2 regions of the Rhodococcus sp. 2G genome follow, and region 1 is predicted to be linked to the other one. Evidence: riboswitches for the same ligand, from Rfam matches in the RefSeq annotation. Region 1 holds a riboswitch; the other holds the start of a gene.
What was found. A riboswitch is a leader RNA that binds a small molecule or an ion and turns the genes downstream of it on or off. The one in region 1 is predicted to bind glycine.
Positions count from the first base shown of each region.

Region 1 (9,567 bases):
CCACCCTGCACGCCACCCACTACCACGAGGTCGACGTCTTCGCGGTCCAGAACGAGCTCCAGGGCAAGAGCCGCGCCACCGTGGACGACATCCTCACCATTCCCCTCGCCGAGAACTCCAACTGGTCCGCCGAGGAGAAGCGCGAAGAACTCGACAACAACTGCCAGTCCATCCTCGGCTACGTCGTGCGCTGGATCGACCAGGGCGTCGGCTGCTCCAAGGTCCCCGACATCCACGACGTCGCGCTCATGGAGGACCGCGCCACCCTGCGCATCTCCAGCCAGCTCCTCGCCAACTGGATCCGCCACGACGTCGTCACCGCCGACGACGTCGTCGCCTCCCTCGAGCGCATGGCCCCCGTCGTCGACCGGCAAAACGAAGGCGACCCCGGCTACCGGCCGCTCGCCCCGAACTTCGACGACAGCATCGCCTTCCAGGCCGCCAAGGAACTCATCCTCGAAGGCACCACGCAGCCCAGCGGCTACACCGAGCCGATCCTGCACCGTCGTCGCCGCGAGTACAAGGCCAAGTACGCCTGACCCGCACACCGACACCACAGGGCCCCGATCCACACGGATCGGGGCCCTGCCCGTCCCCGCACCGCGCGGCGGAGCCGGATCACATCCCGCCCCTCACTAGACTCGACCATCGGATCGACGAACGAAACGAGGCGGACACGACGTGAGCGGGCGACATCGCGGTAGCGGACGACGAGGAATCAGCACCAGCGTCATCGTGGTCACCCTAGGCGTAGTACTCTCCCTGCTCGCCGTCCTCGGCTGGTTCCGCCTCCGCGACAACATCGACAACCAGGCCACCGCCGCCGCCGAAACCTGCGTCGAAGGCGACACCGTCCTGCACATCGCCGCCGACCCTTTCATCGCCCCCGCCCTCACCGAACTCGCCGAACAATGGACCGACGGCGGCGTCCGCGTCATCCGCGACCACTGCGTCACCGCCGAGATCACCGCCGTCGACAGCCTCGCCGCCGCCGACATCCTCGGCACCGACGCCTGGGATCCGACGCTCGGCCCCGAACCCGCCCTGTGGGTACCCCTCGACACCCGTATGAGCGCCCGCGCCGCCGACGCCATCGACGGCACCCCCCGATCCCTCGCCACCTCCCCGGTCGTGCTCGCCGTCCCCACCGACCTCGGCCGCGCCCTCACCACCGCCACCGTCCGCTGGCAGGACCTGCCCCGACTCCAGAACGACCCCGCCGCCATGCGCGAGAGCGGACTCGACATCTGGGGCACCCTCGGCCTCGCCCTGCCCACCGGCACCGAGACCCACGCCACCACCCTCGCCCTCGAAGCCGTCACCGCCGCCACCACCGGCATCGGCGCCGGACCGGTCACCCTCGAACAGGTTGCCACCCCCGCCGCCATCACCGCCGTGAGCACCCTCGCCCTCGGCGCCGACACCCTCGGCGCGGTCGGTACCACCGCCGACACCCTCGCGGCGCTCGGCACCCACCCCGACACCGCGGCCCCGATCCACGCCGTGCCGGTCATCGAACAGCAACTGCACCGCGCCCTCACAGATGGACAGGTCCGCGGCCTCACCGGCCACCTGCCGATCGGCGTCGCGCCCGTCGTCGACTTCCCCACGGCCGTCGTCGACGCCCCCTGGGTCGACGAGACGCTCGCCCGCGCCGCCGCGGAGTTCACCGACTACGCGCGGCGCCCCGAGCAGGCCGGCATCCTCACCGCCCACGGTTTCCGCACCGCCGACGCCGTCCCCGAACCCGCCGGGGAACTTCCGCTGCCCCGCGTCGACACCGTCCTCGCCCCCGCCGACCCCACCGTCGACGACGTCCTCGTCGCACTGCGTCTCGCCCCGGTGTCCCCGCGCAAGGTCACGATGGTCGTCGACACCTCCACCTCCATGGGCACCCCCGCCGGCGACGGCACCCACCTCACCGCGACCGCAGGCGCCGTACGCGAGGCCATGCGTCGCGCGTCCATCAACTCGGTGATGGGCATGTACGTCTTCGCCGACACCCCCGAGGGACACCGCGTCGCCGTCATCCGCGACGGGCTCACCGCAGCCAAGCGCGCGGCGATGTCCTCGATCCTCGACGACATCGATCTCGTCGACCGCGAACCCGTCTACGCCACTCTCACCGCCGCCTACCGCGACGCCGTCGACAACTACGACCCGGGCCGACCGAACTCCGTACTCGTCGTCGTCGACAGCGACGACCCCGACGAAGCAGCCGCCCGCGACCTGCGCGCCGCGATCGATGAACTCTCGTCCCCCGACACCCCCGTGCGGATCGACGTCGTCGTCCTCGGCGACCGCGCCGACCCCGTCCTCGAGCAGGCCGCCGAAGCCACCGACGGCAGCCTCACCGTCGTCGACACCACCGACCCCGCCGATCTCACCGACCTCCTCCGAAAGCTGACGTCCTGACGTGCTCCGACTTCTCGTCGTGGGGGTCTTCCTTGCCCTCCTCACCTACCTGCTGCATCGACGACTCGTCCGGGCACCCGGCCTGCCGCGACCTGCCGCACTCGCCGCCGATCTCGTCCTCGTCGTCCTGTTCGTGCTCACGCTCGGCGCCTCCGGGGTGGGCACGGTGCTCGATCCTGCCTGGGCCCGCCCCATCGGGTTCCTCGGCTGGAGTTGGTTGGCGGTGGTGCTGTACCTGATGCTCGGGCTCCTGCTCATCGGAGTCGCGTTGTTCGTCGCCCGCCTCGCCCGACGCGGGCAACCCCGGCCGATCACCGAGGACGGCACCGTCGAGACCCCGCGACGGGGGCTGCGTATCGCGACCGCCGTGCTCGTCGTGGCCGCGGTCGCCGCCGTCGGATACGGCACGATCGAGGCCGACCGGCCGCAGATCGTCACTGTGCCCGTCGCCCTGCAGGACCTACCTGCCGGCTTCGACGGTGCCCGCATCGCGCTCGTCACCGACCTGCACGTCGGACCCTCCCGCGGAGCCGACTTCGTGCAAGGTGTCGTCGACCTCGTCGCCGAGGAGCAACCCGACCTGATCGTGCTCGGCGGCGACCTCGCCGACGGCACCGTCGAACTCGTCGGCTCCGATCTCGAACCGCTCCGGCAACTGCAGGCCCCGCTCGGGGTGTACGGCGTCAGCGGCAACCACGAGTACTACTCCGACGACGCCGAATCGTGGCTGAATCACTGGGAGACGCTCGGTGTACGCACCCTGCGGAACGACCATGTCGTCCTCGAGCGGGACGGCGACGTCGTCGCGCTCGCCGGCGTCCACGACTACACCGCCCCCGAACCGCACCACCCCGACATGCCCGCCGCCCTCGCCGGCATCGCGGACGGTACCCCGGTGATCCTCGCCGCCCACCAGCCGCGGCACGTCGACGAGGCACGCGAGCTCGGAGTCGACCTGCAACTGTCCGGGCACACCCACGGCGGACAGATGTGGCCGCTGCGGCCGTTCGTCTCCCTGGCCAACCCGACCGTCACCGGACTCGACCGCTTCGGCGACACGCAGATCTACACGTCCCAGGGCACCGGCGCGTGGGGACCGCCTGTGCGGGTCGGCACTCCACCGGAGATCTCCGTCCTCGAGCTGACCGCCGCGAACTGACGGCCTTGTCTTAGTGGCTCGGTGAGTTTAGTTGTAGGCGGGGGACAGTTCTGGATTTCTATGATTTCCGTATCGTTCGGAGTTATCCCATCGATGACGATGTCCGACGGACGTGTCCGTCGGACATCCCCGGCATCAGCCGCTGTACGCCTCCAGGGGCGGGCACGCGCACACCAGGTTCCGGTCGCCGTGTGCGCCGTCGATACGCCGCACCGCCGGCCAAACCTTGGCTCGGCTCTTCCCCATCGGGAACACCGCGATCTCCCGCGAATACGGGTGGTTCCACTCGCCCACCAGGCATTCCGCGGTGTGCGGAGCGCCGCGCAGCGGATTGTCGTCCACCGGCCACTCCCCTGCCCCGACCCGGTCGATCTCACCGCGGATCGAGATCATCGCGTCGATGAACGCGTCGAGTTCGGCGATGTCCTCGCTCTCGGTGGGCTCGACCATGAGGGTGCCGGCCACCGGGAAGCTCATCGTCGGCGCGTGGAAGCCGTAGTCGGCCAGACGCTTCGCGACGTCGTCGACCGTCACCCCCGTCGCCTTCGTCAGCGGACGCAGATCGAGGATGCACTCGTGGGCGACCATGCCGGTCTCCCCCGTGTACAGCACCGGGAAGTACTCGTCGAGACGACGCGCGATGTAGTTGGCCGACGCGATCGCCGTCAGCGACGCGCGACGCAGCCCCTCGGCACCCATCATCTTGATGTACGCCCAGGTGATCGGCAGGATCGACGCCGATCCGTAGGGCGCCGCCGAGACCGGTCCCGCTCCCCCGAGTCCCGGCTCCGCCGGATGGCCCGGCAGGTACGGGGCCAGATGCGAACGGACGCCGATCGGGCCGACACCCGGACCGCCGCCACCGTGCGGGATGCAGAACGTCTTGTGCAGGTTCAGGTGGCTCACATCGCCCCCGAACTTGCCCGGCCGCGCCAGACCCACGAGAGCGTTGAGGTTGGCACCGTCGATGTACACCTGACCGCCGGCGTCGTGCACGGCACCGCAGATGTCGGCGATGTCGTGCTCGTACACACCGTGCGTGGACGGATAGGTGATCATGATCGCGGCCAGGCGCGCACCGTGGTCGGCGATCTTGGCGCGCAGGTCGTCGAGATCGACATCCCCGTTCGGGCGGCACGCGACGACCTCGACACGCATGCCCGCCATCACGGCGGATGCGGCATTGGTGCCGTGCGCGCTCGACGGGATCAGGCAGATGTCCCGATCGGTGTCGCCGCGATCGAGGTGGTAGTGGCGGATCGCGAGCAGACCCGCGTACTCGCCCTGGCTGCCGGCGTTGGGTTGCAGGCTCACGGCGTCGTATCCCGTCACCGCGGCGAGCCAGCCTTCGAGGTCGGCGATGAGGCGGCGGATCCCCGCCGTCTGATCCGCCGGAGCGAAGGGGTGCAGACCCGCGAACTCGGGCCAGGTGATGGCTTCCATCTCGGCGGCGGCGTTGAGCTTCATCGTGCACGAGCCCAGCGGGATCATCGTCCGGTCGAGGGCGAGGTCCTTGTCGGACAGGCGCCGCAGGTAACGCATCATCGCGGTCTCGGTGCGGTAGCGGGTGAACGCCGCATGCTGCAGGAACTCGCTGGTGCGGGCAAGAGCCTGCGGCAGCGCCGTTCCCTCGGCGGCGTCCCCGGCGGTGACGCCGAAGGCGCGCAGGACCGCGTCGACGTGCGCCGCGGTGGTGGCCTCGTCGCACGAGATCGACACGTGATCGTCGTCGTCCCGGTGCAGGTTGATGCCGGCCTCGAGGGCGGCGGCGAGCACGGCGTCGACACGCCCCGGGACGCGCACGAGGACGGTGTCGAAGAACTCATCGTGGACAACCTCGACGCCACCGGCGCGCAGACCGTCGGCGAGGCGGCGGGCGTGCCCGGCGACGCGGCGGGCGATGCCGGTGAGGCCTTCGGCGCCGTGGTACGAGGCGTACATGGCCGCGAGCACGGCGAGGAGCACCTGGGCGGTGCAGATGTTGCTGGTGGCCTTCTCACGGCGGATGTGCTGCTCACGGGTCTGCAACGCGAGGCGGTAGGCCGGGTTGCCGTCCGCGTCCACCGAGACACCGACGAGGCGTCCGGGCAGGGTGCGGGTGTGGGCGCTACCGACGGCGAGGTAGCCGGCGTGCGGCCCGCCGAAGCCCATCGGCACACCGAACCGCTGGGTGGTGCCGAAGCACGCGTCGGCGCCCTGCTCCCCGGGCGGGGTGATCAAGGTCATGGCCAGCAGGTCGGCGCCGATGGCGACGAGCGCGCCGCGGTTGTGGGCCGCCGCGATGATCGGAGCGGCGTCGATGATCCGGCCCGAAGCGCCGGGCACCTGGAGGATCACCCCGAAGAACTCGCCCTCGGGAAGTCCGTCGGCAGCGAGGTCGACGGTGACGATCTCGATACCGAGCGGTTCGGCGCGGGTCGCCAGCACCGCGGCGGTCTGCGCGAACAGGTCGACGTCGACGACCAGGCGCGGGCTCTTGGACTTGCGGTTCGCGCGGCGCAGCAGGGTCATGGCCTCGGCAGCGGCGGTGGCCTCGTCGAGCATCGACGAGTTCGCGATCTCCATGCCGGTCAGGTCGGCGACCATGGTCTGGAAGTTCAGCAGCGCCTCGAGGCGTCCCTGGCTGATCTCCGGCTGGTAGGGGGTGTAGGCCGTGTACCAGGCGGGGTTCTCGATGATGTTGCGCAGCAGCACGGGCGGCGTGAGCGTGTCGTAGTAGCCGTGGCCGATCATCGACGTCGCCACGGTGTTCTGCGACGCGAGTGCCTTCAGTTCGGCGAGTACGTCGTGCTCGGAGCGGGGCGCGTCGAGGACGTCGAGGCCGGTCGGCACGTTGTCTGCACGGTCGTCGAGGATGGCGGCCGGCACCGCGGCGGTGGCGAGGGCGTCGAGGGAATCGACTCCCACGACGTCGAGGATCCGGTTCAGGCCGGCGGTGTCGGGGCCGATGTGGCGATCGGCGAAGTTCGAGGTGACGGCATCTGTCATCGCAGCTCCCGGGCTGGTCGGCGAGGTCCACATGCGCGCGGTCGCGCGAGGTGGTTCCTCCCCCTCTGTCGTGAGCTCGCGGAGCGAGCGCCTGAGAGATTCGGCCGGCCAGAGCCTTTCCCCGTGGGCGGGCGGGTGCTCCCGCCACTTTCCAGAGACGTCGGAGCTCACGCGGTCCCGGTTGCCTGAGAGATTGACGGGGAGGTGCTGCTCCTTCGGCGCCCGGCTCGGTGTCCGGGTCTCTCCCGCGTGATGGCGACGCGTCTTCGAGTCTAGTTCACGTCGCGGGGGTCGAAATACCGCAGGTGCGGAAAGTGCCGCCGGCGGTGGAGTGGAGCGGTCATGTGGTCGGCCGATGCGACATCAGTGGTGTGGTCAGCCGATGCGGCGGTTGATGCGTTCGCGGCGACGCGACGCCAGTTCGTCCTCGGGGCGTTCCTCGACGCCGCCGCCGTCGGCGCGTTCGGCGGGGAAATCGGCGATGCTGCCGGTGAGCTCGCGCATCGCGCCGCTCACCGCGATCCCGAAGACGCCCTGCCCGCCCTGCAGCAGGTCGACGACCTCTTCGGGCGACGTACATTCGTAGACGGTGGTGCCGTCGGAGAAAAGAGTGATCTTCGCGAGGTCGCCCACCCCACGGCTGCGGAGATGGTCGACGGCGACGCGGATGTTCTGCAGCGAGACGCCGGTGTCGAGCAGGCGCTTGACGATCTTGAGGACGAGGATGTCCTTGAACGAGTACAGCCGTTGGCTACCGGAACCGGCAGCCCCGCGGATGGACGGTACGACCAGATTCGTGCGGGCCCAGTAGTCGAGCTGGCGGTAGCTGATTCCTGCGATCTGGCAGGCGATGGGCACGCGGTAGCCGACGAGCTCGTCGGGCGCCGAGTTGTCCGGAAACAGGCCCGGTTGGATCTCGTCGGTCTCGTTCGTCCGCGGCGCCGGATTCGAGCGATCGCCGGAATCGACGCCGAGTGGCTGTCCCTTCGTCCGATCTCGCACTACTGACTCCCTCTCGCGCGCCCAGTTCTGCCTCGCAACGATCGATTGGTGGATCCCCCGACCACATCCGATCATCGAGCCCTCCCAGGCTCACCGAGTCATCCCTGGCGGATCAACTCAGCGTACGCTCCGGTGTTGGGCGTCGGGCTGCGACACGCCGACCGGAAGGCAACGTTCGACATTACTACCGTCACGGCCGACGCGCGCGCCAACGCTCGTCGCCGTGCGACGGACGGCGCTCAGCCGTCCGTCGCCTTGAAATCGTCGGGCGAGACGGAGTCGAGGAACTCCTTGAACTTCTCGACCTCGTCCTCCCGTTCGTCGGGCATGACCAGTCCTGCCTCGGTGAGCACCGGTTCCTCGACGTGGACCGGCGCGCCGATGCGCAAGGCCACCGCGACCCCGTCGGAGGGCCGGCAGGAAACACGCATCCCTCCGTCGAAGACCAGATCCGCGTAGAACGTCCCTTCGCGCAGGTCGACGATGCGCACCTCGCGGAGGTTGCGACCGAACGCCTCGAGGAGGTTCTTGATCAGGTCGTGGGTCAGCGGCCGTGCCGGTTCGACCCCCTGCTGTTCGAGGGCGATGGCGGTCGCTTCGTTCTGCCCGATCCAGATCGGCAGATACCGATCGCCGTCGACCTCCCGCAGCAGGAGGACAGGCTGGTTCTGCGGCTGTTCGATACGAATCCCTACTATCCGCATCTCGCTCATCGCGATGCCTCCGTCCTGCTGCTCGTCGGTGGTGGGACCACCCGACAGGTACTGCCTGGAATTCTAGTGTCCTCCAGCGCATCCGTCAGGTGCCGTAGGTCACCACCTGACGGGGGGCCGTGGTCGCACTCGACGACGAATTCGTCGCCTAACGGTCGAGGGCTCCTTGCACCGCCGCTTTCACCAGGCAGGTGTGCAATGTCAACGACAGTGCGGCCAGTTCGCGCACCATCTCCTCGGCGCGCTGCCGTGCCCCGGCGTCGCGGCCCTTCGCGATCGGGCCGGCGATCTGCGCGACGAGCGCGGCCTCGCGGTCGGCGGCAAGCTTGAACGCCCGCAGGTGCCGAACCTCGAGGCCGAACTCCGCCATCGCTTTCGCCGTGCGGGCGAGCAGCACCGCGTCCTCGTCGAAGAAACCGGCCGGGCCCGGCTTGAGCAGGCCCGCCCCCACCAGCTCGGTGAGGAAGGCCGCGTCGATCCCGGCACGGGTGCACAGATCCTCGCGGCTCACCCGGATCTCGCGATCGGTGCGCAGATCCTCCGGCGAGACCTCGCCGCGGGCCACCGCCAGCGGACGCGGCCGGGTGATCCGGGTCTCGACCGATCCCACCGTGGCGGCGCCGCGGTCGATCGCCTCGAGCTGCTCCTTGATCACCTTGAGCGGAAGGTACTGATCGCGCTGCGCGGTGAGCACGTACCGCAGACGCTCGCAATCGGCGATCGAGAAGCGGCGGTAGCCCGAGGGTGTGCGTTCCGGGCTGATCAGTCCCTCGGCCTCGAGGAACCGGATCTTCGAGATCGTCACGTCCGGAAATTCCGGACGCAGGCGGTCGAGCACCGACCCGATCGACATTCCGGCCGGCGCCGGCTGGCGGGCCGCGGTCATCAGCTACCTGCGCCCTGATTACCTCGCGGACCGGTCAGGAACACCAGCCGGAACTTGCCGATCTGCACCTCGTCGCCGTTCGCGAGAACGGCGGAGTCGACCGGCTCGCGGTTGACGTAGGTGCCGTTGAGACTTCCCACGTCGACGACCTGGAATTCGCCCTCGTCCTGGCGGAACTCGGCGTGCCGACGGCTGACGGTCACGTCGTCGAGGAAGATGTCGCTGTCGGGATGCCGACCCGCCGAGGTGGTGGGCTGGTCGAGCAGGAAGCGCGATCCTGCATTGGGCCCCCGCTTGACGACCAGCAGCGCCGATCCGGCGGGCAGGCCCTCGACACCCGAGACGGGCGCTTCGGTGGTGGCCGAACCCGCGCCCTCCACTTCGTTCAGGAAGTCGGCGCGAAA
Region 1 is NZ_CP018063.1:2,014,457-2,024,023, forward strand. It holds gene BO226_RS09400 (malate synthase G) at 1-539, shown strand, start outside; gene BO226_RS09405 (substrate-binding domain-containing protein) at 682-2,415, shown strand; gene BO226_RS09410 (metallophosphoesterase) at 2,417-3,574, shown strand; gene gcvP (aminomethyl-transferring glycine dehydrogenase) at 3,710-6,562, opposite strand; glycine riboswitch at 6,725-6,820, opposite strand; gene BO226_RS09420 (MerR family transcriptional regulator) at 6,938-7,564, opposite strand; gene BO226_RS09425 (bifunctional nuclease family protein) at 7,804-8,277, opposite strand; gene ftsR (transcriptional regulator FtsR) at 8,426-9,163, opposite strand; gene garA (glycogen accumulation regulator GarA) at 9,163-9,567, opposite strand, start outside.

Region 2 (9,567 bases), 440 kb from region 1:
TCTTGCGTGGGTGTGATGTTCGCGCCCCACCACCGGGCCGCGGCCGACGAACTGCTCCGGGTGACCCGCCCGGGCGGACGTATCGGGCTACTGGGCTGGACCCCCACCGGCTTCATCGGGCAGATGTTCGCGACGATGAAACCGTATGCGCCACCGCCCCCGCCGGGTGCACAGCCGCCGCCGCTGTGGGGCGACGAGGTGCACGTGCGCGAGCTGATCGGCGACCGTGTCACCGACCTGCAGGCACGCACCGAGAACCTGCGCGTCGAACGCTTCGCGACCGGGGAGGACTTCCGCGAGTTCTTCAAGTCCGCCTACGGCCCCACCATCGCGGTGTACCGCAACATCGCGGACGACCACGATCGGGTCGCGGCTCTCGATCTCGACCTGCTCGAACTCGCCCAACGTCACGATCTCGGTGGGGGAGCGATGAATTGGGAGTACCTGTTGGTCACCGCGCAACGGAGTTGACGCGCACTGGAGTCGACGCGCACTGTCGGCCGCGGTCAGTGATGGTGCTCGGCCCGCAGAGCCGCCGCGACCGCACCGGTGCGGGCCTCGCGGACCGCGGCCCACAGCGGCTGCAGCGCGCCCTCGCGGCCGGTGGCGGCGGACACCGAACCGGCCCGCAGACCCCCTCCGCGACCGGCCACGGTGAGGATCGCCGCGACCTGGTCTGCGGTGTCGAGGACGCGCACGGCACGTGCGGGCAGTGACGGGGGATAGCGGTGCCGCGCGAGTTCGGCGACCTTCTCGGCGATCTCCGTCCGCGGATCGGTGCGGCGCCCGTCGGTGCCCACCGTCGGGATTCCGCTCAACGCGGAGGCGGCATCACGAACGGCCTCGCGGATCGCGAACTCGGCCGCACCGAGACCACCGTCGACCGCGATCTCGGGTACCGCCGGCAGCGTGAAGACGTTCCACCGTAGGACGTCCGGACCCTCGATCACGGGTACCAGACCCAGCCCCGGGGTTCCGGGCGCTCCCACGACGACGCCTTCACCGGCAGCCAGCGCCGCGGAGGCGAACGCCGTACCGGCAGGCAACGCGCGGACGTCGCCCGGGGCGGGAAGGACGAGATGCAGACCGGCGCCGGCGGCGGAATCGACGCGGCGGATCAGGGTGAGCAGCAGGGCGGCACCGTCGGCGACACCCTTGTCGGGCAGATCCGCCGCGGAGGCCGTCGCCGCATCGTGGGCACCCACGAGATGCATCGGCGCCCACTCGTGCAGCGCATCGATCACATCGTCGGGGGAGGCGTGACCGGACAGCCACGACCCCGCCCACACGGTCAGCGTCAGGCTCGGAGAACTCACCCCGAAAGCATACGGCGACCGCGCACGGCGGTCCGGCGTGGCAGCGCGAGCGGTCCCGCGCAATGTCCTAGGGTGGACTGGCGTGAGCCCACGCGATATCTACGGCGGCGACATCTACGCCGGTCACGCCCGCACCAAGAAGAAGGCCGTTCCCGAACTCGCAGCGGAGCGCGGCGTCGTCGTCGAGGACGCCGCATCCGGCTGGTGCGGCGCGATCGTGGGAATCGAGAAGACCCACGACGGCGACTTCGTGCGGCTCGAGGACGCGCAGGGACGCACCCGTCTGTTCGCGATGCGCCCCGCGGCCTTCCTGGTCGACGGAGCACCCGTCACCCTCGTCAAACCGAAGATCCGTCCCGCCTCCGCACCGACGAGATCCGCCTCGGGATCCACCCGGGTGGAGGGTTTGCGCGCACGCGTGGCGCGGGGAAGCCGGATCTGGGTGGAGGGCGTGCACGACGCCGCCCTCGTCGAACGGGTGTGGGGGCACGACCTGCGGGTCGAAGGCGTGGTCGTCGAACAACTCGAGGGCCTCGACAATCTCGGCGCCAGGCTGGCCGAGTTCGAACCCGGCTCGGGCCGACGCGTCGGTGTGCTCGCCGACCACCTCGTCACCGGGTCCAAGGAGGAGCATCTCACCGCGAATCTAGGTCCGCACGTGATGGTCACCGGCCATCCCTACATCGACGTGTGGCAGGCCGTGAAACCGAAGGCCGTGGGCATCGACGCCTGGCCCTCCATTCCGCGCGGACAGGACTGGAAGACCGGCGTCTGCCGTGAACTCGGCTGGGGCACGCCGCAGGACGGCTGGCGGCGCGTCTACAACGCCGTGAACTCCTTCCGCGATCTCGAATCGCACCTCATCGGCGCCGTGGAGCGCCTCGTCGACTTCGTCACCGAACCCGACGAGGGCTGACCGAGCGCAACCATGACGGTGGGGTGGGTGCCATGGAGCGACAGCGCCCGGAACAGGAACATCGGCCGGATGCGGCGGTCTGCCGGCGACCGGACGAAGGTGCGGTCGGCGACGGGTACATCGTCCTCGATGTTTGCGCGAACGCGCTGTGCGGGAGTGACTTCCATTGCCGGACTCCTCGGGTGCGAAGCCTGGGGAACGGATGCGGACATCAGCTGTCGGTGGAGGGGGAGGGCGGCTTCGTTGTCGACGAATCGTCGTGCGACCGGGTGGTAGCGAACGGTGCGGACCGCTTCGACGATCCATTCGACGGCGCGCTCGTACGGGTCCTCGATGTCGTCGATGGCCGCGTGGAACCGCGTGACGAGCTGATCGAGCTCCCAAGAGGAGCGAACGCGCGGGGGTGATGCCGGTAGTTCGGGGACGGTATCACCGATTTCACAACGGCAAGAGGATGCGTTTCGGTTGCCTCCACTTATGAAGCCGGGGTGACATTCCGGTCGGGACGGAAAGCCGAAGAATATAGAATTACCGACCTGAGATCTTCCCTGCGGAAAGCAGCCTCGAGGACGAGGGACCAAGACCGCTTCCTCCACCAGGGCATCTGCCAGGATGTCCGATTTGTGGTTCGATGGTGATCGTGGCCGCATTGATTTGGTTGATCGCCGGAGTGGCGTTGGCGGCCGGCGAAGCGCTCACGGGCGATTTCGCGCTGCTGATGCTCGGCGGTGCAGCGCTCGTCACCGGCGGTGTCTCCGCGGTGACCGATCTGCCCGTCTGGATCGACGCGGTGATTTTCGCCGTGGCCTCGCTGGTTCTGCTGCTCGGTGTCCGGCCGATGCTGAGGCGCCGGTACTCCCAGCCGCCCGCTCTGCCCACCGGGATCGACGCTCTCCCGGGCAAGCACGCGTTGGTCCTCGAGCAGGTGGGGGAGCATTCCGGGCGCGTGAAGATCGACGGTGAGGTGTGGACCGCCAGGCCGCTGGACGCCACCGAGGTGTACGGGCCGGGAACGACAGTGACAGTGATGCAGATAGACGGCGCGACTGCCGTCGTGTGGAGGGGTGTCTGAGGATGGAAGCTCTGATCGTGCTCGCCGTAGTGGTGGCACTGGTCGTGGTGGTCGTGGCCAAATCGGTATCGCTGGTACCGCAAGCGGAGGCCGCGGTCATCGAACGTCTCGGCCGGTACTACCGGACGGCGTCGGGTCAGCTCACCTTCCTGGTGCCCTTCGTCGACCGCATCCGCGCGAAGGTCGATCTACGCGAACGTGTCGTCTCGTTCCCGCCGCAGCCGGTCATCACCCAGGACAACCTGACGCTGAGCATCGACACGGTCGTGTACTTCCAGGTGACGAACCCGCAGGCGGCGGTCTACGAGATCAGCAACTACATCGCCGCGGTCGAGCAGCTCACCGTCACCACGCTCCGCAACGTCGTCGGCGGAATGACCCTCGAGGAGACGCTCACCTCCCGCGACTCCATCAACGGTCAGCTCCGCGGTGTGCTCGACGAAGCGACCGGCCGATGGGGCCTGCGTGTCGCCCGGGTCGAACTCAAGAGCATCGATCCGCCGCCGTCGATCCAGGAATCGATGGAGAAGCAGATGAAGGCCGACCGCGAGAAGCGCGCGATGATCCTCACGGCCGAGGGTCACCGTGAATCCGCGATCAAGACCGCCGAGGGCGACAAGCAGTCGCGCATCCTCTCCGCCGAGGGTGCGAAGCAGGCCGCGATCCTCGAAGCCGAGGCCGACCGGCAGTCGCGGATCCTGCGCGCGCAGGGTGATCGCGCGGCGCGCTACCTCGAGGCCCAGGGCGAGGCGAAGTCCATCGAGAAGGTCTTCGCCGCGATCAAGGCCGGCAAGCCCACTCCGGAGCTGCTCGCCTACCAGTACCTGCAGACCCTGCCGCAGATGGCCCAGGGCGATGCGAACAAGATGTGGGTGGTGCCGAGCGACTTCGGCAAGGCGCTCGAAGGATTCGCGCGGACGCTCGGCGCGCCCGGCGAGGACGGCGTCTTCCGCTTCGAGCCGAGTCCTGTCGACGAGGAACTGCAACGACCCGAGGACGACAGTGCCGAGGTCGAGGATTGGTTCGCGACCAAACGCGACCCCGAGGTGGCCCAGGCCGTCGCCGAAGCCGAGGCGGTCGCGCGCAAGCCGGTCGACCCCGCAGTGCGGACGGGTCTCGCCACGGAGGGGACGCAGGGGGGTGCCGGTGAAGGACAGTCGGCGTTGCCCGCAACGCCGCCGGCGCAGCGCTGGATGACGAACGACGCATCCGAGCAGCCGGCCGAGCCGCCGCAACAGCAGTAACGGAAACCGGTTCAGTGGGAGGGCGCGCCGACCGGCGCGCCCTCCCACTCGTCATCGGCGGCCGAGCATCGGCAGTGTCATCGGCGGCCGAGCATCGGCAGTGCCATCGCCACCACGATGAGACCGGCGCCCGCGGCGGCGAGCACGGTCACGGACTCTCCGAAGGCGACCATGCCGATCATCAGCGCGACCACGACTTCGAGGTAGGACAGGCCGGACAGTTCCGCGGCGCGGAGGTGCTTGCCTGCGACGACGAGCAACCCCAGCGCGAACAGACCACAGACGACGAAGAACCCACCGGCCCACAACCAGTGCGTCGCGGTCATCCCCGACAGGTCGGGTCGAGTCACCGCGACCATCCCACCTGCCGCGACGGCGCCGAAGACGAAGTTCCACAGGGACCGGACGTCGGACGGCATGTCGGTGCGATAGCGGTAGCACAGCAGGGCCCCGCCGTAGAAGACTCCCGAGGCAGCGCCCAGCACGGTACCCAGCGTCTCGTGCTCGCCCCCGGACGATTCACCGCCCACCAGGCCGGCGGCGAGCAACATGCCGGCGAACGCCGTGCCGATCGACAGGGCGTCGAGGCGACCGACCCTCTCCTTCAGGAACACCCGGGCGAGGGCCGTCGCGACGACGGGGCCGAGGTAATGGAGAACCACGGCACGGGACAGGTCGGTCAACACCGTGGCGGACAGATAGGTCGCGAGGGACAGTCCGAGGAGCACACCGCCACCGACGACCGACCAGGACAGGCGGGTCCGGCGCAACTGTCCGAGGCGGCGGGACAGCGCGATCAGGACGAGCATGCCGATCGCTCCGACCGCCATCCGCCCGAGCGTCAGTGCTTCACCGAGCACCGCGCCTTCGGGAGTGGCCTTGCGGCCGAACAATCCTGCGGCGCCCATCGCGGTCGCGGACAGCACGATCGCGGCGATCCCGAGTCGCCGGTTCGTACGCGGCGGCGACTTCGGGGCGGGGGAGGAAGGGAGAACAGTGCCACGCGACTCGGTCGGTGCAATTTCGGCGCGCTGCTCGAGCAGCGCATGATCGGCTCGCGAAGGCGCATCCAGGGCATGATCGGCTCGCGAAGGCGCGCCCAGGGCATCATCGGCGCGCAGGGGCGCGCCCAGGGAAACGGTCACACGTCTACCTCGGGTCCAGGGTGCACGAAACGAGCACCAGCGGGTGTTGTCGTTCCCCGCTCTGTCATCGGACCTGAGAGCTTTCGCGGACGGAGCCGCTTACACCTTCGGTGAACCCGGAAGAGTTACTTTCCAGAGGAGCCTCGCCGCGGCGGTCTGGGGGCCTGAGAGATTCCCGGGGAGGTTGCTCCTTCGGCGCCCGCTGTGTGCGGGACTCTCCCGCCGCGGTTCGGTGGCTGTTCAATTGTCCGTCGAGTATCTCATGGACTCGTCGTGACCGCGCCGCAGGGGACATCCGGTGCGCGTGCCCACAGTTCGCTGCGAGTGCCCGCGGTGCGGAGACCGGATGGTTAGCTTGGTCGACATGAGTGCTCTGCCGAGACCGTGGATGCAGTTGCGGATCGCCGCGGGCGTATACCGATTCCGGGAGAGTCTGCCCGCGCTGCCCGCGCTGGTCGTCGTCGCCGGAGCCGTGCTCGCGGAGGTGAGCGGCTACATCGATCGGGCCTTCGGCCCCTTCGCGTGGGGCATGAAGATGAACAGCAACGCCGCGATCTGGCTGCTGAGCACCGTGGCGGGTGCCACGATCACCACCGCCGGTGTCGTCTTCTCGTTGACCGTCGTGAGCCTGCAGTTGGCGAGCAGCCAGTTCTCGCCGCGGGTGATGCGGTCCTTCATCCGGGATCGGGCCAGCCAGACGGTGATCGGGGTGCTGGTGGCGACCTTCGTCTACTGCGTGCCGACACTGCGCCACATCGGCGCGGACGACGCCGCACCTGCCCCGACACTGTCGACCACCCTCGCTGTGGTCCTCGCGGTGTCGACCGTGGTGCTCATCATCGCCTATCTCAACCGGCTGGCCCACGGTCTGCAGGTCGGGAGGTGGTGCGCAGCATCGCCTCGGAGGCCGAGAAGGTCATCTCGAACACGAGCCGGAGTTCGCGCGGCGAGATCCACGTCGACCGGGTGCCGGAGCCGGATTTCACCGAGGGGGCGACGGTGTACGCCCGGCGCGACGGCTGGGTGACCCAGGCGCCGGCCGAGCTCGTTCTCGCCGTGGTACCGCCGGGTTCGGTCGTGCGGATGGAGACGCGTCCCGGCGCGTACATTCACTGCGGGGAACCGCTGCTACGGATCCATCCGAAGCCGGAACGGGCGGTGGTCCTGCGGCGGCTCGAGGCGGCCGTGGAGATCTCGAATACGCACCATGCAACAGGACGTGGACTTCGCGCTGCGGCAACTCGTCGACATCGCGCTGCGCGCACTGAGCCAGACGATCAACGACCCGACGACCGCCACCGAGGTGGTGCTCCGGCTCGGCAGTCTGCTGCGCACCCTGCTGGTCACCGACAGTCCGTGCCGGCGATCGGGGGTGCGGACGGCCGGATTCTGCTGCGTCCGTGGATCCTGTCGCCCGACGAGTACATCGAGCACGCCTTCGAACAGATCCGGCAGGCCGGCTCGGCGCAGCTGCACGTGGCCACGGCGCTCGCCCGGGTGCTGCGCATGCTCATCGATCATCTCTCCGAGCAGGGGCGCACCGGGTCGGTGCCGGCCTTGCAGCACCAGTTGCGTCTGCTCGTCGACGCGGTGGTCGCCCGGCCCGAGTTCCGTCCGGAGGACCTCGAACGTTTCCGTGCCGTCGCCGAGGGGTCCGCGGATCCCGCGGAGCATCGGACGGACTGATCGTCCTGGGGTGTAGGACCGATGGGAGACGGCTATCCGACTGCCACAGGAAGCGAGCCGATCGGGAGGACGACATGGCGACCCACTTCTCTGTCGGTGACCACGTCCGATGGAACTCCGAAGCCGGATACGTCGAGGGTGTGATCATCGCGAAGCACACGGAGGACGTGGAGTTCAAGGGGCGCACGCGGCGGTGCAGCGAGGACGAGCCGCAGTACGAGATCCGGAGCGACAAGACCGATCACGTCGCGATGCACAAGGGGAGTGCGCTGAAGAAGACCTGACGGTGGAGATCCCGGCGTCAGGTGATCAGCGCCTGCCCGACTCCGCACACCGCGACCGCCCACAGCACCGAGGTGGACGTGCCGATGATGAACTGTTCGGAGGCGTTCGGCTCGCGTAGTTCGGGATAACGGGCGAGACCCTTCACCGCCATGATGACGGCGATCCCTTCAGGCCATCCGGCGAGGATCGAGGCGGTGACCGCTCCGCGTTCGAGCACGCCGATGACGCGTCCGCCGCGGAGCGGGCCAGGGGGAGGGGTGGGCTCGGGACCGGCATCGGGTTGCCGGCGCGCGATCCGGAACGCCACGAGGACCGCGGGTCCGCCCCCGGTGATCGCCGCCGTGGCGGTGAGAATCAGCGTGGCCGCGAGCGCGACTCCCTGAACCGGTGTGGTCGCGGTGGCGGCGAGGGCTGAACCGGCGAGACCCGCAATGCTCAACGAGGCGGCCGGCCACACCGGCATGCTCGGGCGCAGCGCGAGTGCGGGTCCGAGAGCAGCCACGGCCAGGCACACCAGTGAGAGGACGGTCAACGGTCGGCCCTTTCCAGGAGTCGCCGCACGAGTTCGCGTCCGGCCAGTTCGGCCTGCCACCCGGCGGTGGCGAGGCGCTGGGACACCGCTTGTTTGCTGATGCCGAGACGCTCGGCGATCCGCGCCTGCGACAGGCCCTGACGAGCGAGGTCGACCGCCTCGTGCCCCTGGTCTGTGCGGCGCAGGACGACGGTGGCGAGCAGGGTGAGCGCGGCGTCGACGTCGGCGGTGGCCTCGGTGTCGTCGCCTTCGGCCGCGACCTGCCCAGGGGCGTTCTTGGCGCGTTCGACGGCGGTGCGGGCGTGTTCGAAGGCGGGTCCGCGGCCGGCGCGTGTCTGTTCGGGGAGCGGGGTCTCTACCGGGCCGATTCCCACCCCGATACTCCAGCGTTCCCTCCGGAGGAGGTCGAGGACGAGATCGACGACGAGGGCGGGATCGTCCGCGACGGCCTGGACCTCGTCGCCCGCGGTGCGATCGAAGGGCCGTACCAGCGGAACATCCTGCAGTTCGGTGAGGAGGTCCGCCACGCGGTCGATGTCTCGGCGGCTGCTCCGCTGGTCGACCGTCAAGACGAACATGCGTCAAGTGTGAGGGCTTGATTGTCGATAATCAAGACCTGAAGCTTGACGACCGGAATGTGGGACAGGGACGCGTACAGCCTATCGGCCCGGCTCGTTCCCCGTCAGCTCATGATGGGCGGTGATCGCGTCCACCGCATCGCCGTCGTACTTCATCCGTTTCGCGATGGTGAGGCGGAGCGTCGACGGCAGTGCCGGGGCGAACTTCTTGAAGTAGGCGCACAGCCATTCCTGGCGACCAACGAGAAACGGGAAATCGGTCGTCATCATGTGGCGGGCGACCAGCATCGGCAACGGGGCGTCGAGTGGATGGAAGTCGTGATTCCACAGACCCGGCTGGGTGCAGCCCGGGTAGAACTGGCCGAGCATGAAACCGTGTTCGACGAACCGCGACTTGAATTCCGTGTGGACGACGTCGATCACCTCGAAGCCGGTGAGGTCGGGCAGTACGGTCACGAGCGTCTTCAGGCTCCGGTCGCGATCGTCCTCGCGTGAGAGCGTCGTGTACAGGTCGAACTGGTCCTCCACGATCGTGCCGAGTGCCCCGGCGTCGATTCCGGATCCGTGGACGAATGCAGCTCCGAAGAGCTGCTTGCCGATCGACGGGCGAACGAACGGGCACACGGGCCCGCTGCGGCCGAGGTCGGGGTTGGGTTCGGTGAGATACCCGCTCGCCCACCTTCTCAACAGGTGGGCGCTCGCTTCGTCTGCGTACTCGGAGGTTTCACCGAACAGGTCCACCCAGACCGTGCCCGAACGAGGTCCGATTCGTCTCTGGATCGGCATCTGCGCT
Region 2 is NZ_CP018063.1:1,573,305-1,582,871, forward strand. It holds gene BO226_RS07420 (class I SAM-dependent methyltransferase) at 1-471, shown strand, start outside; gene BO226_RS07425 (hypothetical protein) at 507-1,316, opposite strand; gene BO226_RS07430 (DUF3097 domain-containing protein) at 1,399-2,232, shown strand; gene BO226_RS27985 (hypothetical protein) at 2,256-2,639, shown strand; gene BO226_RS07440 (NfeD family protein) at 2,864-3,304, shown strand; gene BO226_RS07445 (SPFH domain-containing protein) at 3,307-4,548, shown strand; gene BO226_RS07450 (DMT family transporter) at 4,626-5,693, opposite strand; glycine riboswitch at 5,836-5,925, opposite strand; partial or broken gene BO226_RS07455 (DUF2254 domain-containing protein) at 6,058-7,379, shown strand; gene BO226_RS07460 (DUF2945 domain-containing protein) at 7,454-7,663, shown strand; gene BO226_RS07465 (hypothetical protein) at 7,681-8,196, opposite strand; gene BO226_RS07470 (SatD family protein) at 8,193-8,774, opposite strand; gene BO226_RS07475 (DUF6875 domain-containing protein) at 8,856-9,560, opposite strand.
Region 2: it holds a riboswitch for glycine, as region 1 does, so the genes downstream of both, BO226_RS07450 (DMT family transporter) here and gcvP (aminomethyl-transferring glycine dehydrogenase) in region 1, are expected to answer to the same signal.